One region of the Mesorhizobium sp. M1329 genome, then DNA from elsewhere that is predicted to be linked to it. Evidence: predicted binding sites of a transcription regulator. Region 1 holds the regulator's gene; the other holds the start of a gene.
What was found. Region 1 encodes LexA, which represses DNA repair genes until DNA is damaged. Its sites were predicted from a motif close to TGTTCNNNNTGTGTTCNG; they were not measured.
Positions count from the first base shown of each region.

Region 2: a site for LexA is predicted at 4,096-4,113, ahead of NKH21_RS13365 (helicase-related protein). Genes of this name have one in related genera too.

Region 1 covers NZ_JAMYLN010000030.1:71,293-78,813, reverse strand. The annotation lists gene gltA (citrate synthase) at 1-391, opposite strand, end outside; gene gltX (glutamate--tRNA ligase) at 571-1,992, opposite strand; gene NKH21_RS25520 (ComEC/Rec2 family competence protein) at 2,089-4,554, shown strand; gene lexA (transcriptional repressor LexA) at 4,548-5,282, opposite strand; gene kynU (kynureninase) at 5,731-6,978, shown strand; gene NKH21_RS25505 (hormone-sensitive lipase) at 7,075-7,521, shown strand, end outside.
Region 2 covers NZ_JAMYLN010000011.1:21,697-29,217, reverse strand. The annotation lists gene NKH21_RS13370 (RNA-binding S4 domain-containing protein) at 126-512, opposite strand; gene NKH21_RS13365 (helicase-related protein) at 525-3,929, opposite strand; gene NKH21_RS13360 (TetR/AcrR family transcriptional regulator) at 4,632-5,216, opposite strand; gene NKH21_RS13355 (FAD-dependent monooxygenase) at 5,300-6,550, shown strand; gene phbB (acetoacetyl-CoA reductase) at 6,617-7,342, opposite strand; gene NKH21_RS13345 (acetyl-CoA C-acetyltransferase) at 7,447-7,521, opposite strand, start outside.

The DNA.
Region 1 (7,521 bases):
TCTGCTCATGCACCATGGTGTGGCGCGTCACCCGGTAGTCGAAATCGTCCTTCTGCGCCTTGGTCGGTAGTTCACCATAGAGCAAGAGATAGCAGACTTCGAGGAAGTCGCCGTGCTCGGCCAATTGGTCGATCGGGTAGCCGCGGTGCAAAAGAATGCCGGCATCGCCATCGATGAAGGTGATTTCCGATTCGCAGCTCGCCGTCGACGTAAAGCCGGGATCGTAGGTAAAGACGCCGGCAGTGTTGTAGAGCGAACCGATGTCGATGACGTCAGGTCCTACCGAACCACTTCGTATCTTGAATTCATGGGTTTTGCCGCCGAGTTCCAGCTTTGCCGTGGATGCCTGGGTTTTGCCGCCAAATTCCATTTTTGTCGCAGGTTCGGTCATAGCAAACTCCTTTTTGTTTCCTCAGGCCGGCAAAGGCAAAATATCTGAACCCAACACGTCAAAAGCATCGGAATACGCACATTTGCGCCCGCAATTGAATCTGCGCGCCAGATTAGGCCAAGACCCAATGTTGCACTGCGAAACACACCTTTCAATGCCAATCTTCTTGGGCCAGTTTGCTAATCGATTTGATCAGCGATCCGCGCCAGGCTTTCCTCGCGGCCAAGCACGGCAAGCACATCAAAGACACCTGGCGAGGTACTTTTGCCGGTGAGCGCGGCGCGCAAAGGTTGGGCCACGGCGCCGAGTTTATGGCCGCCTGCCTGCGCATAGTCGCGGATCGCGGCTTCCGCTGAGGCGGCAGACCAGTCCGACACCATGGCTAGTGCCGCATGAGCGCCCTGCAGGATCGCGCGCGCCTCACCGCTGAGTAGCGCCGCCGCCTTCTCGTCGACCGGCAGCGGCCGCTCGACGAACAGGAATGCAGCCCCTTCAACAAGTTCGACCAGCGTCTTGGCGCGCTCCTTCAGGCCCGGCAAAGCGGCAAGCAGTTGCGCCCTGCGTCCGTCGTCGAGGCGCGCGGCGATTGCCGGGCCGCCTTCGAGATAGGGCAGAGTGGCGACGAAGATGTCGAGCAGCGCGGTGTCGTTCATCCGGCGCATATGCACGCCATTAAGCGCCTCGAGCTTGGCGAAGTCGAAACGGGCGGCGCCCTTGTTGACGTCGCCAATGTCGAACCATGCGATCATGTCGGCGATCGACATGATCTCATCGTCGCCGTGGCTCCAGCCAAGCCTCGCCAGATAGTTGAGCAGCGCCTCCGGCAGGTAGCCCATGGCGCGATAGGCCTCGACGCCAAGCGCACCGTGCCGCTTCGACAGCTTGGCGCCGTCGGCACCGTGGATCAGCGGGATATGCGACATCGACGGCACCTCCCAGCCCATGGCCTGGTAGATTACGGTCTGGCGTGCGGCGTTGGTCAAATGATCGTCGCCGCGGATGATGTGGGTGATGCCCATGTCGTGATCGTCGACGACGACGGCATGCATGTAGGTTGGATTGCCGTCCGAGCGCAGAATAATGAAATCGTCGAGATCCTTGTTGGGAAAGCGCACGTCGCCCTGGACGCGGTCATGTACCACCGTCTCGCCGTCTGTCGGCGCCTTGATGCGGATCGCCCCCTTGGCGCCGGGCGGCGCCTCCGACGGGTCGCGGTCGCGCCAGCGTCCGTCATAGCGGGGAGGCAGCCCCTTGGCCCGTGCGCTCTCGCGCATTGCTTCCAGCTCGGCAGGCGTCGCATAACAATAATAGGCCTTGCCCGTGCGAACGAGCTCCTCGGCCACCTCGCGATGGCGCGGCGCACGCTCGAACTGCGACACCGGCTCGCCGTCCCATGTCAGGCCAAGCCAGGAAAGCCCGTCGAGAATGGCCGCGGTTGCCGCATCGGTGGAGCGCTCGCGGTCGGTGTCCTCGATGCGCAGCAGCATCGTGCCGCCTGTGTGCTTGGCATACAGCCAGTTGAACAGCGCCGTGCGCGCGCCGCCAATGTGCAGATAGCCGGTGGGCGAGGGGGCAAAACGGGTGACGACCTTATCGGGCATGGAACTCTCAGGCGGGCGAAGGAAGTGGGTTTGCGGACTTTCGCGCGTTGCGCGTTCATGTAGCATAGGAGGTCGAGGGCGCAAGGGGCAGACCCGATGGCTGTGCGAGGCCGTGGTGCGGGCGAGGGCGAGGACGCTGGCAGCGGCGTCAGCGAACGCTTGCTGTTTGCCGCTCCCCTGCCTGTCCTTCCGGCACCGGCATTGCTGCCCGCTCCGCGCTTTGATGCTCCGTCGCTGCCGGCCAGCGACCCCGCAACGGTTCCCGTGCCCGCGGGCGAGCCCATCGTGCGCCTACGCCGTCGCTTCCGCCTCCCGTCACCGTCCCGTATCCGCAATAGCATAACCTCGGCGGCCGGCCTGGAACTCGACCGCGGCATCGCCTTCCTGCTGGTGCCGGTGTTCCTCGCATGCGGGGTGGTCGTGTATTTCGCGATGGCGGCCGAGCCGGCCTTCCCACAGCCGATCGCTATCGTCGCCTTGGCAGCCCTTTGTGCCGTCGTCTCGCGGTCATGGCCCAGGACGCGCCTGTGCTTCATAGTGGCGTTGCTCTGCGCGCTTGGCGTGCTTGCCGCCAAGTTCGAGACCTGGCGTGTCGGGACGCATATGCTCGGTTCCGAAATCTCGACGCGGCTGACGGGTCGCGTCGTATCGTACGAGCCCATGGCGAGCGGCCGCATCAGGCTGACGATCGATGTGATCTCAACCGCCAGGCCGACACTGCGTTACATGCCGGAACGGGTCCGCGTTTCGGCGATGAAAATACCGGCTGAGCTGACCGCCGGTTCCGAGATCGCCGGCTATGTGCGGCTGCTGCCGCCGACCGGGCCGGTGCGGCCCGACAGCTATGATTTCTCCTTCGACAGCTATTTCGCCGGTATCGGCGGCAGCGGCTTTTTTCTCGGCAATCCGAAAGTCGTGTCGTCGGGCAGCATGCCGCTTGCCGCGCGGCTTTCTTCTGCGATCGAAGACGCGCGCGAATCCATCGCCGACCATATCCGCAGCCGCATCGGCGGCGCCGAGGGCGAGATTGCTGCTGCGCTGATCGTCGGCGTGCGCGCCGGCATTCCCGAGGAGATCAACGAAGCGATGCGGCGTACAGGCATCTATCACATCATCTCTATCTCGGGGCTGCATATGGCGTTGGTCGCCGGCACCATCATGGCGCTGCTACGCGGCGCCTTTGCGCTGTTTCCCGATTTCTCATCGCGACGGCCGGTCAAGAAATATGCCGCGGCCGCCGCGCTTTTTTCGATTGCGGCCTACCTCGTCTTTTCCGGCATTGTGGTAGCGGCCGAACGCAGCTTCATCATGCTGGCGGTGATGCTTATCGCCGTGCTGTTCGACCGGGCCGCGCTCACCATGCGCAACCTGGCGATCTCGGCCATCGCGGTCATTCTGGTGTCGCCACACGAGGTGGTCGGTCCGAGCTTCCAGATGTCCTTCGCCGCGACGGCGGCCCTTGTCGGCGCCTATGCCGGCTGGTCCGACTACCGCGCCGGCAGGGCCACCAGGCCGCCGCCGCGGCGGTCGCCGCTACGCCTCGCCACGCGAAAGGTCCTGCTGGGCATGGGCGGCCTGGCGATGACCTCAATCATTGCAGGGAGCGCCACGGCGCTTTTCGCCATATGGCATTTCCAGCGCGTGGCGCCGCTCAGCCTGTTCGCCAATCTGGCCATCATGCCCATCGTCTCACTGGTCGTCATGCCCTTCGCCGTCCTCAGTGCGCTGGCGATGCCGTTCGGCGCGGATGGGCCTTTCCTATACGTGATGGGCAAGGGGCTGACGGCGATGATCGCCCTGTCCGGGTGGATCTCCGAGCGCTCGCCAATCGATGCGGTTGGGCTGATTTCGCTGAGATCCGTCCTTTTGGTGACGATCGCCCTTGTCATTGCCAGCATGGCGACGACCTGGTTGCGGCTGGCGGCACTTCCTTTTGCGCTCGCCGGCTTGCTAACGACAACCCAGACGCGCGTACCCGATGTATTGATCTCGGAGGACGCACGGTTGGTCGCGCTGCCGATCGACAGCGGTGAACTCGCGGTCAACCGGGCACGCCCGAATGAGTTCACCATCGACAACTGGAAACGCGCGCTCACATCAGAGGCTATCGTCGCGCCGGAAACACCTGGAAAGAACGATCCGCAATTCGACATTGCCGATCCGGCCGACCTACCGCCGGGTATGCCGTTCATTTGCACGGACGGCCTCTGCCTTGCCAGGCATCCATCCGGCGCGATCATCGCACAAGCCAAGGACCGCGATACTGCGCGGCCAGCCTGCGCCTTTGCCAGTTTGATCGTCATCGACGACGCCACCGCCCATAACCCCTGCTACTACGACCGGCTGGTCCTCGTCGTCACCAAACGGCAACTGGCGCGCGCGGGAAGTGCCGCCGTCTATTTCGATCCACAAGCTGCAACACGCGCCGAAATCCGTTTCGCGGTCGAAAAATCATACCGGCCCTGGCACGTGCAGCGGAAATTTTCACGCGCGGCACGGGGCCTGCCGCCATACCGCAGGGCCGACAAACCCAAAGCCGGCGCCAAGGGCGGAACTCAGTAGCGGCGGATCAGTCCGACGAGCTTGCCTTGCACCTTGACCCTGTCTGGTCCGAAGATGCGCGTCTCGTAGGCCGGATTGGCGGCTTCCAGGGCGATCGAAGCGCCCTTGCGGCGGAACCGCTTCAGCGTCGCTTCCTCCTCGTCGACCAGTGCCACCACGATCTCACCGGGGCTCGCCGTATCGGCATTGCGGATGATCACCGTGTCGCCGTCGAAAATGCCAGCCTCGATCATCGAATCGCCTTTGACCTCGAGCGCATAATGCTCGCCGCCCATGATCATATCCGGCGGCACCGAAATCGAATGCGTCTGGTGCTGGATGGCGTCGATCGGCACACCGGCGGCGATGCGGCCCATCACCGGGATCGAAACGGCGGCGACGACATCGTCGTCATTTCCGGCCGCAGGGACGCGCGACGATGTCGGCTTGCCTTGCCGCGGACCGCCTTGCCCAAGACTGCCCTGGATGACACTCGGCGAGAACTTGCGTGCCGCATTGAGGCCGGGGGCGATCGAGTCAGGCAGGCGCAGCACCTCCAGCGCACGGGCCCGGTTGGGCAAACGGCGAATGAAGCCGCGCTCCTCCAGTGCCGTAATCAGCCGGTGGATTCCCGATTTGGAAGCCAGGTCGAGCGCTTCCTTCATCTCGTCGAAGGAAGGCGGGATACCGCTTTCCTTCAATCTTTCGTGGATGAACATAAGCAGTTCGTGTTGTTTGCGTGTCAGCATAGCGACCCCCAACAGAATCAGAAAAACAAACCCAGAACAAACACTATCTGTTCCAGTTGTGTTCCGCAACTGTTTAAAGTTTAATGAATGCGTTAAGGCTCGGGAAACAAACGACGTCCCCTAACCGGGGTACCCCACTTTCACCGTCGCGAGCCTCATCGCCTTGATTCTGCTTTCGTTTGCGCCCTTCTGGCTTCCCGGAAGGCCACATTGGCATCGGCCGTCGGTCGGCGGAGGGCACGGAAGTGAACCCCTATCGAGTGTGCGGTTTGGTCAATGCACCGTGAACGAAACGAACTCAAAACGCCAACCTCGGGTTAAGTCCTGGTTTCCACCGCCTGGTTAGGCTGCTTCTCGCCGGTGGAGCCTTCCTGCGCGCAACCAGGTGATGGAAGAACAGTCGATGCGTATCCGGCGTTGCATTGAATTTTGGGGGAGCAGGCAAATCATGACAGGAATTCCCGATCTCGCGGCCATAAAGGCGATGGATGCCGCAGATCCGCTGCGCGCGATGCGCGACCGCTTTGTGTTGCCGCAAGGAGTGATCTATCTCGACGGCAATTCGCTAGGAGCTGCTTCACGTGCCGCTTTCGATGAATTGCGCAAGGCCGCGACCGAAGAATGGTCGCATGATCTCATCCGCGCATGGAACACGGCCGGCTGGTTCAACATGCCGCTTGAACTTGGCGACCAGCTCGGGCGCCTGATCGGTGCCGCGGCCGGCCAGACGGTGGTCTGCGACACGACGTCGGTCAACATCTATAAACTGCTGCACGCCGCCATGGCCATGCGACCGGAGCGGCAGGTCATCGTCGCCGAGGGCGATAGTTTTCCGACGGACCTCTACATGGCTGAGGGTGTGGCTTCGACGCGAAAGGATACGCTGCTGCGCCTCTCGGGGGTCGACGCGCCGAGCATCGAAGAGCTGATCGACGAACGCACCGCTGTGGTGCTGGTCAACCACGTCAACTACAAGTCGGGCGAACTGCGCGACATGCCGGCGCTGACGCGCAGAGCCCAGGAAGCCGGGGCGATGATCGTCTGGGATCTCTGCCACACCGCTGGAGCGATGCCAGTCGAGCTCGACAAGGCAAACGCCGATTTTGCCGTTGGCTGCACCTACAAATATCTGAATGGCGGCCCGGGCGCGCCTGCTTTCATCTATGCGGCTGAGCGGCATCTTGCCGACATCCAGCAGCCGCTCACCGGCTGGTGGGGCCATGCACGGCCCTTCGCCTTCGAGCCAGGCTATGCGGCCGGCACCGGCATCCGCCGGTTTCTGTGCGGCACGCAGCCGGTCCTGTCGATGCGCACGCTTAAGGGCGCGCTCGACATCTGGAACGATGTCGACATGACGGCGGTGCGCAAGAAGAGCATCGCGCTGGCCGATCTGTTCATCGAGCTTGTCGAGGCAAAGTGCGGCACTTACGGGCTCACGCTCGAAAGCACGCGCGATGGGGAAAAACGCGGCAGCCAGATTTCATTCATGCATGAGCATGGCTACCAGATCATGCGCGCGCTGATCGAACGTGGCGTGATCGGCGATTTTCGCGCGCCATCGACCATGCGCTTCGGCTTCACCCCGCTCTATGTCGGCTATGCCGATGTCTGGCAGGCCGTCGAAGTACTTGAGGACATCCTGCGCACCGGTGCATGGAAGGATGCGCGCTTCGCCATCAAGACGGCTGTCACTTGAGATTGATGCGAGAGCTGGAGCCGTGAGGCTGGCGACGACGCGCCGCGCGATGCTCACGCTACGTCGCAAGGCCATATTGCCAGGGGAGGGCGCAGGGTGTTCGAACGTCACATTGCCGATTGGGACAACGCCTATGCCAACGGCGCCAACATAGCCAGCAGCGATCGCTGGCCGGCGGCCTGGGTTGAGCCCGCTCGGGTTTTCCGCGACGTGCTTTCGACCGAGGGCAGGGCGCGGCTCGACTTGGCCTATGGCGATAAGCCACGCAATCGGCTCGATCTTATCCTGCCGGCCACCAAGCCCAAGGGACTCGTGGTGTTCGTCCATGGCGGCTACTGGATGGCATTCGACAAGAGTTTCTGGTCGCATCTTGCCGCTGGCGCTGTTGATCGCGGCTATGCGGTTGCGATGCCGTCCTACACGCTCTGTCCGCAGATACGCGTTGCCGGCATCGTCAAGGAAGTCGGCGCGGCGATCGGCACAGCGGCGGCGATGGTCGCAGGGCCGCTGATGCTGACCGGACACTCGGCCGGCGGCCATCTT
Region 2 (7,521 bases), on a different contig from region 1:
TTTGTTGGGCTTTTTTGGTGAGGTAACGCCTTTGTCCGCTGGTGGCAAGGGCGGCCCTTGCCAGCGGTGCCGCGGTTTCCGGAATGGAATTCCAGAGGGCCGGCAAAGCGGACGTTCGAGTTTGCTCAATCGTCGCCGAGCAGGTGGTCGGTCTGGCGGCGTTCTTTCTTCGTCGGGCGGCCGCTGCCGGCCTCGCGCAACGGCGGCACCGCATCGGGAAGCGCCTCGCCCTTGGGCGCGGGGGGCGGCGACATGTCCTCGTAGAGCAGGCGGGCCTCTTCGGCCGGGCCACGCCGTACGCCGGTGCCAAGGACTTTCCAGACGAAGATCCGCCGCTCCAGCGTGATGGTCAAAACGTCGCCCGGCCGGACCGTATCGGAGGCCTGCGCTGCTTTGTCGCGATTGATGCGGACCCGTCCGGCGACGACCAGCTTGGCTGCCAGCGTGCGCGACTTTACCGCGCGCGAGAAGAACAGCCACTTGTCGATGCGCTGGCGGGCATCAGTGACCATCGGACGAGCAGCTTACTTCTTCAGCTGGTCGCGCAACGCGGCGAGCTTGGCGAAGGGCGAGTCCGGATCGAAGCGGACCGGGCGTTCCTCACGCGGCTTTGGCTGGAAGGCGGGCTTTGCGCCTTGGGCGCCGCCTTTGCCGTCCTGTCGGCCACCCTTCCAGTCGGGCCGGTTTTCGCGCCGGTCGGGGCGTTCGCCTTGCGGCTTGCTTGCGCGCTCTGCCGCCTCGCCTTGCGGCCTCGGCTTGAACTTGCTGCGGTCGAAGCGCGGCTTGCCGGCGCCGTCGCGCTGGTCGTGGCGCCCCTGACGGGCAGGCCCGTCGCCCGGCGTCGGTTGCGCGCCGGCATCTACCGGCGCATCGCTGCGGCCGCCCGGCGCAGCTTGACCATTGCGCGCACGATTGTCCCGATGATTGTCCCGGGGGCGGTTGTCATGCTGGCGATGACGTGGGCGCTGGTCGAAACGAGCCTGCCGCCACAACAGGATGGGTTTTGGCTCCTCGGCTTCTGGAGCAGCTTCGCCGGCGACGGCTTCCGCCGTTGCTGCAGGTTCGGGGGGCGATGCTTCCGTAGTTTCGAAAACCGGCGGCTCTGCCGGTGCCGTAGCCTCAGTTTCCGCCCCAAGTTCCGCCCTTGGCTCAGCCGCTGGTTCCGCAGGCGCTTCAGCAGTCGCCTCGGCGGCGGGCCGGGCCTCTTGCGTGACTTCTGCCGCAGCTTCTGGGGCTGGAGCTTCCGCGACAGGCTCTGCCGCCGCTTCGGTCGCGGCTTCGGCTGCTGCCTCCGCAACTGGGGTCGCATCCGACACTGGCTCGGAAACCTCCGCCGGCGGCTCTGCCGCGGCAGATGCTTCCGCCATCCTCGCCTGCTCGGCTCGCGCAGCCTCTTCCGCCGCCTGCTTTGCAGTGGCAGCGTCACGCGCGGCACTGTCCTGTGCTTCGAGCCGCGCCTTGACCTCGGCTGCCGGTTTGGCATCGGCGCGATAGCCGAGTCCCTTCAGGATTTCTTCCATGTCGTCGGCGGTGGCGCCGAGGATCGACATCATCGGCGGCGTCACCATGAAGGATTGGCCGTCATAGGCGCCGTCGGGGCGAGGGCCGAGGCCCGGCTTCCAGTTGGTCGCCGGCCGGATCAGGTCGGCCAGTCGTTCGAGAATATCGACGCGTACGGCACGCCGGCCAAGATTGCGGTAGCCGGCAAGCTTGTAGAAGGTCTTGTCGAATGTGGGATCGATGACCACCGAGGTGCGGCCGGAGGCCAGTGCGTGAACGACATCGCCGAAGCCGGGCTTGTCCTTGCCGTCGTTCCTCAGTGCCCACAGCAGCGTTATCAGCCCGGCCGGCGCCGGTTTGATCAACGCCGGCACGAAGACATGGTAGGCGCCGAAGCGCACGCCGAGACGGCGAAGCGCCGCGCGGCCTTCCTGGTCGAGCGACTTCATCTCGTCGGCAATGTCGCGACGGTTGATGAGGCCGAAATGCTCGACAAGCTGGAAAGCGATGCCGCGGCCGATGCCGGTGATCTGCTCGGCATTCTTGAGATCAACCAGCGGCTTCAGCAGGGATTCGATCTGGAAATTGACGAAGCGCTCGGCGCGCGCCGCAACCTTGTCGCGGGCCGGGCCGGTGAGTTGCTCGTCGGCGAGCAGAACGAGACGCGGCTTCAAAGCGTCTTCGCCGGCAACCAGCGTGCCGATCGGGGCGCCGATCCAGCGCAGCGTGCCATCCGAACCCAGCGCAATGTCGCCATTGGCAGAGGCGCCGAAGCGCTCGGCCCGCGCCTCGAACTCGGCGGCAAGCGCCTTCTGCGCCGCCGCCCGCACTGCCTTGGCATCCTCGCCGCCGGCGCTCTGGTCGGCGGTGAAGCGGAAACCCTGCAACTCGCCGACGTGATGGCCTTCGACGAGGACGGTTCCGGTTGGGCTGATTTCGGCTTCAGGCATCGTGTTTTCTCTAAGGCGCCGCATGAGGACGGAAGTCCTGCGGTCTACAAAACGTTTCGTCAACCGCTCATGCAGCGCATCCGACAATCTGTCTTCGATTTCGCGCGTCTTTTCCTGCCAGTGTGCCCGATCGGCCAGCCAGCCGGGCCGGTTGGAAACGAAGGTCCATGTGCGGATCTGGGCAATCCTGTGCGATAGCGTGTCGATGTCGCCTTCGGTGGTGTCGGCACGGCGCACCTGCTCGGCCATGTAGTTCTCGTCGACATGGCCGTGCCTGGCAAGGTCCATGTAGATGGAGGCGATCAAGTCGGCGTGCTGGGCCGGCGCAATCTTCCTGTAGTCGGGCAGCGCGCAGGCTTCCCACAGCAGCGCCACGCGCCTGGCATCGGTGGTGAGTGCCCGGACATCCTCGTCGCGCGACAGATGTTCGAGCGCCTGCGCGTCTACTGCCGGCAGTGCGCGCGTCAGGCCTTCGACCGGGGCGTTGGTCTCGATCGAGCGCTTCAGCGCATCGAGGTTGGCGAAATCGAAATGCGCGGTGCGCCACTGCAACACTTTCACCGGGTCGAAATCATGTGCCTCGATCTTCTTGACGAGTTCCTCATCCAGCGGATCGACCTGGCCGGTGACGCCGAAGGTGCCGTCGCGCAGATGCCGGCCGGCGCGGCCGGCAATCTGGCCGAGCTCGGCCGCCGTCAGGTTGCGGTACTGGTAGCCGTCGAATTTACGGTTCTGGGCGAAGGCGACGTGGTCGAGGTCGAGGTTGAGGCCCATGCCGATGGCGTCGGTCGCGACGAGGTAGTCGACGTCGCCCGATTGGAACAGCGCCACCTGGGCGTTGCGGGTGCGCGGGCTGAGTGCGCCGAGCACGACGGCGGCACCGCCCTGCTGGCGGCGGATCAGCTCGGCGATGGCATAGACCTCGTCGGCGGAGAAGGCGACGATCGCGGTGCGCCGCGGCAGGCGGGTCAGCTTCTTCGAGCCGGCATAGGCAAGATGCGATAGCCGCGGCCGGGTCACCACCGACACGCCTCGCAGCAGGCGCTGCAGGATGCCGTGCATGGTGGCCGCGCCCAGTAGCAGCGTCTCCTGGCGGCCGCGCAGATGCAGGATGCGATCGGTGAAGATGTGGCCGCGTTCGAGATCGCCGGCAAGCTGGACCTCGTCGATGGCCACGAAGGCGGCGTCGGTCTCGCGCGGCATCGCTTCCACGGTGCAGACCGAGTATTTCGCGCCAGCCGGCTGGATCTTTTCCTCGCCGGTGATGAGCGCAACCTTATGGGCGCCGACCTTCTCGCAGACGCGCGTATAGACCTCGCGGGCAAGCAGCCTGAGCGGCAGGCCTATGACGCCGCTTTCATGCGCCACCATGCGTTCGATGGCGAGATGGGTCTTGCCGGTGTTGGTCGGGCCGAGCACGGCCGTCACGTCTCGACCCGACAGGATCAGCGGTTCAGTGTGTTTCGGATGGATGTTCATCGGCCTGGAAATAAGGCTCTCTGCCTCGCATTGTCGGGAGCGCGCCCATATTGGCCGCGTATGACAGGCGACACATAGGGATTTCGGGCGCGAAGCGAAAGCGGAATGTGCCGAGGGCGGGCCGATTGGTCGCTTCAAAGCCAAAAATCTGTTCCCGATTAACAGTTGGAACGAGTCTGGAACGAATCAGCGACGAATCACTGACTCGCGCTGATTCAGGTTTTGTTCACGGCTACATCTGGGCTTTCTGCCGGCGAATCTCACCACATGCTGAATCACGGAAACTGGCCCGATTCATGCAGGCGGCATCCAAGCCAGCACCACGGTTAACCTTTGCTGGTGAATGATCGTGGCCGGCCAACCTGCTTCGCGCAACATTATGAAATTATTGATGTTTCCTAATGCGCTTTAATCATTTCGAGGGTGTTTTCAGCTCTCGCCGTTAACGTTCCGCTCAAAGCCGGAACGAATCGGCGACGAATCAGAGATAGGCGAAGTTTCTTGGTTTGTTCACCGCAACATGTTGTGTTGTGAACAGCTTTTCCACCGAGAATCCACAGGCTGCTGGGCGGTTTTTGCACAGGCTGCGCAGCGGCCGTTAACCTTTGTGTACTGGTTCGGCACACGCGGCATCATGGCCATCGGGTCGACGCGCTTAGTGCGTGAGGCTCAGAACTCGGCCAACCATGCCGAATGGCTTGTTCAGGATACGTCCGCTCCGACGGCATATCGCTGCAATGTGGGGCCAACGTTCTGGATGATTTCGTCTTGAGACAGGGCGACGACCGGCGGAAGCCGCAGCAGGTACCGGCACATCGCCAGTCCCAGCAACTGGCTGGAAATGAGCCCGGCGCGCCGGCCCGCATCGGCGGGATCAGCGACCGCCGCAACCAGTGGCCTCACCTGGTTGGCAAATACATCGCGCAACTTTTCGGCGGCAAATTCGTTCGACGTCGCCGAACGCAGCAGAATTACCATGCCGGTACCGTTGGCCGGATCTTCCCAGATTTCGAGAAATCGCCTGATCAGTGTCTTACCGATGTCGGTCCGGTCGATCACCCGTAGTGCGGGCAATTTCAGATCGACGACCGCCGCCCTGGCAAACAACTCGTCCTTGCTGCGGAAATAGCGGATCACCATGGCCGGATCGATCGAAGCATGCGCCGCGACGTCACGGATCGAGGCGCCGTCATAGCCGCGTTCGGCGAACAGGAGCTTCGCGGCCTCAAGTATCTGAGCCCGGGTGCGATCCGACTTGCTGGGTTTCTTCGACTGATTCTCGGTCATGAAAATGCATATGCCAACGGTCGTTGACAAATGCAATGGCTTCGGCTAAAAAGTCAACATATGTTGACAAATGGAGAGAGAAAATGTTGCCCGATACAACGGAAATCCTGATTATTGGCGCCGGCCCGACCGGCTTGGCGCTGTCCATCGTGCTGCACCAGGCCGGGGTCGACCATGTTCTGATCGACAGGCTTGGAGAGGGCCTTCAGACCTCGCGGGCTGGCGTCATCCACGCACAGACGCTGGAAGCGCTGGAGCCGCTGGGCGTCACACAGCGGCTGAGCGAGCTTGCCCTGAAGCTGCAGAATTTCGCCATCCGCGACCGCAACAGGGCACTGCTCAAGCTCGATTTCGGAAGGCTTCCGTCGAGGCATCCCTATCTGATGATGCTGCCTCAGAATCTCACCGAGCAGGTGTTCGCCGAGCGGATTGCCGTCCTGGGCGGCGTGATCCACCGCATGGTCGAGGCCAAGGCCGTGGTTCAGGACACTGACGGTGCGTGCGTGACGGTGGTCGAGAACGGCTGCGAGAAGATCATATCGGCACGCTACGTCGTTGGCGGCGACGGTATGCACAGCCTGGTGCGCAGCTCGGCCAGCGTCGAGTTCGACGGCGCGGCCTACGAGGCGTCGTTCGTTCTCGCCGACGTTCGTCTCGACTGGCCGGTTGGGCCAACCGAGGTGTCGCTGTTCTTTGCGCCAGCCGGGCTGGTGGTGGTGGCGCCGCTCCCAGACGGATCGTACCGCGTCGTCGCGACAATGGACGACGCGCCGGAAAAACCCGCGGTCGCAGACATACAGGCGCTGCTGGACAGCCGCGGACCGACCGGCAAACGAGGCCGGGTGCTCGACCTGAAATGGAGCTCGCGTTTTCGCGTGCATCACCGCCTGGTCGGGTCATACCGCAAGGACCGGTTGTTCCTGATGGGCGATGCCGCGCACGTACACAGCCCGGCGGGAGGGCAAGGCATGAATACCGGCATCGTCGACGCGATCGTGCTTGGTCAGTTGCTTGGCGACGTGGTGAACGGCGTGCGCCCGGAAGCGGAGCTCGAACTCTATGAAACACTGCGACGCCCGGCGGCCCAGGAGGTGCTTGACCTGGCTGGCATGATGACCGGCATGGCGCTTACCCGCAGTCCGGTGAAGCGGTTCGTCCGCAACCTCATGCTATCGGTGCTGAACTTCACACCATTCCTGAAGCGCCGCATCGCCTTGAAGCTATCGGGCCTCAGTCGGGCGCCGCTTGCCCGTCTGCCGGCACCCGCGTGCGAGGCAGGTGCAATTGCCCGAACCCAGCCTGAAGCCAGCCCAGTGCTGAAGCTTGCCGCGTGACAGCCCGGTTATCTGCCCGTACCTGCCGTCGGGCCGGTACGGGGGGCATCCGCGGCATCCCAAGCCTCAGCTAATGTACTGGCCGCCATTGGCTGAAATGGTCGAGCCGGTGATGAAACCGGCATCGTCGGAAGCGAGGAAGACGACGCAGCGCGCGATTTCCTCCGGCTCGCCGAGACGGCCGACCGGGATGTGCGGGATGACGCGCTCGTTAAGCACCTTCTCGTCCATCGCCTTGACCATCTCGGTGGCGATATAGCCGGGGCAGATGACGTTGACGGTAATGCCGGCGCGCGCGCCTTCCTGGGCCAGTGCCTTGGTGAAGCCGATATCGCCGGCCTTCGAGGCCGAATAATTGACCTGGCCTACCTGGCCTTTCTGGCCGTTGATCGACGAGATGGTGATGATGCGACCGAACTTGCGGTCGCGCATGCCGCCCCACAACGGATGCGTCATGTTGAAGACACCAGAAAGGTTGGTGTCGAGGACCTCTTTCCATTGCTCGCGCGTCATCTTGTGGAACATCGCGTCGCGAGTGATGCCGGCATTATTGACCAGCACCGAGACGGGACCGAGATCGGCCTCGATCTGTTTGATGCCGGCGGCGCAGGCCTCGTAGTCGGCGACGGACCATTTATAGACCGGGATGCCGGTTGCGGCCTTGAACTTTGCCGCCGCTTCCTCATTGCCGGCGTAGTTTGCGGCCACCGAATAGCCGGCGCTTTTCAAGGCGACCGATATCGCCGCGCCGATGCCGCGCGACCCGCCTGTGACGATTGCAACCTTTGTCATGTGTCCTCCCGGGAAATGCAGATGACTGAGCGTTGAAGCGGTGGGGTTTGCCCTCTACTCCCTACTCGCTTTGCGCCAGCATCCTATTCGTATCGCTTATCTCATCACAATGCTTCCACGCACATGGCAACACCCATCCCGCCGCCGATGCACAGCGTGGCAAGGCCTTTCTTGGCACT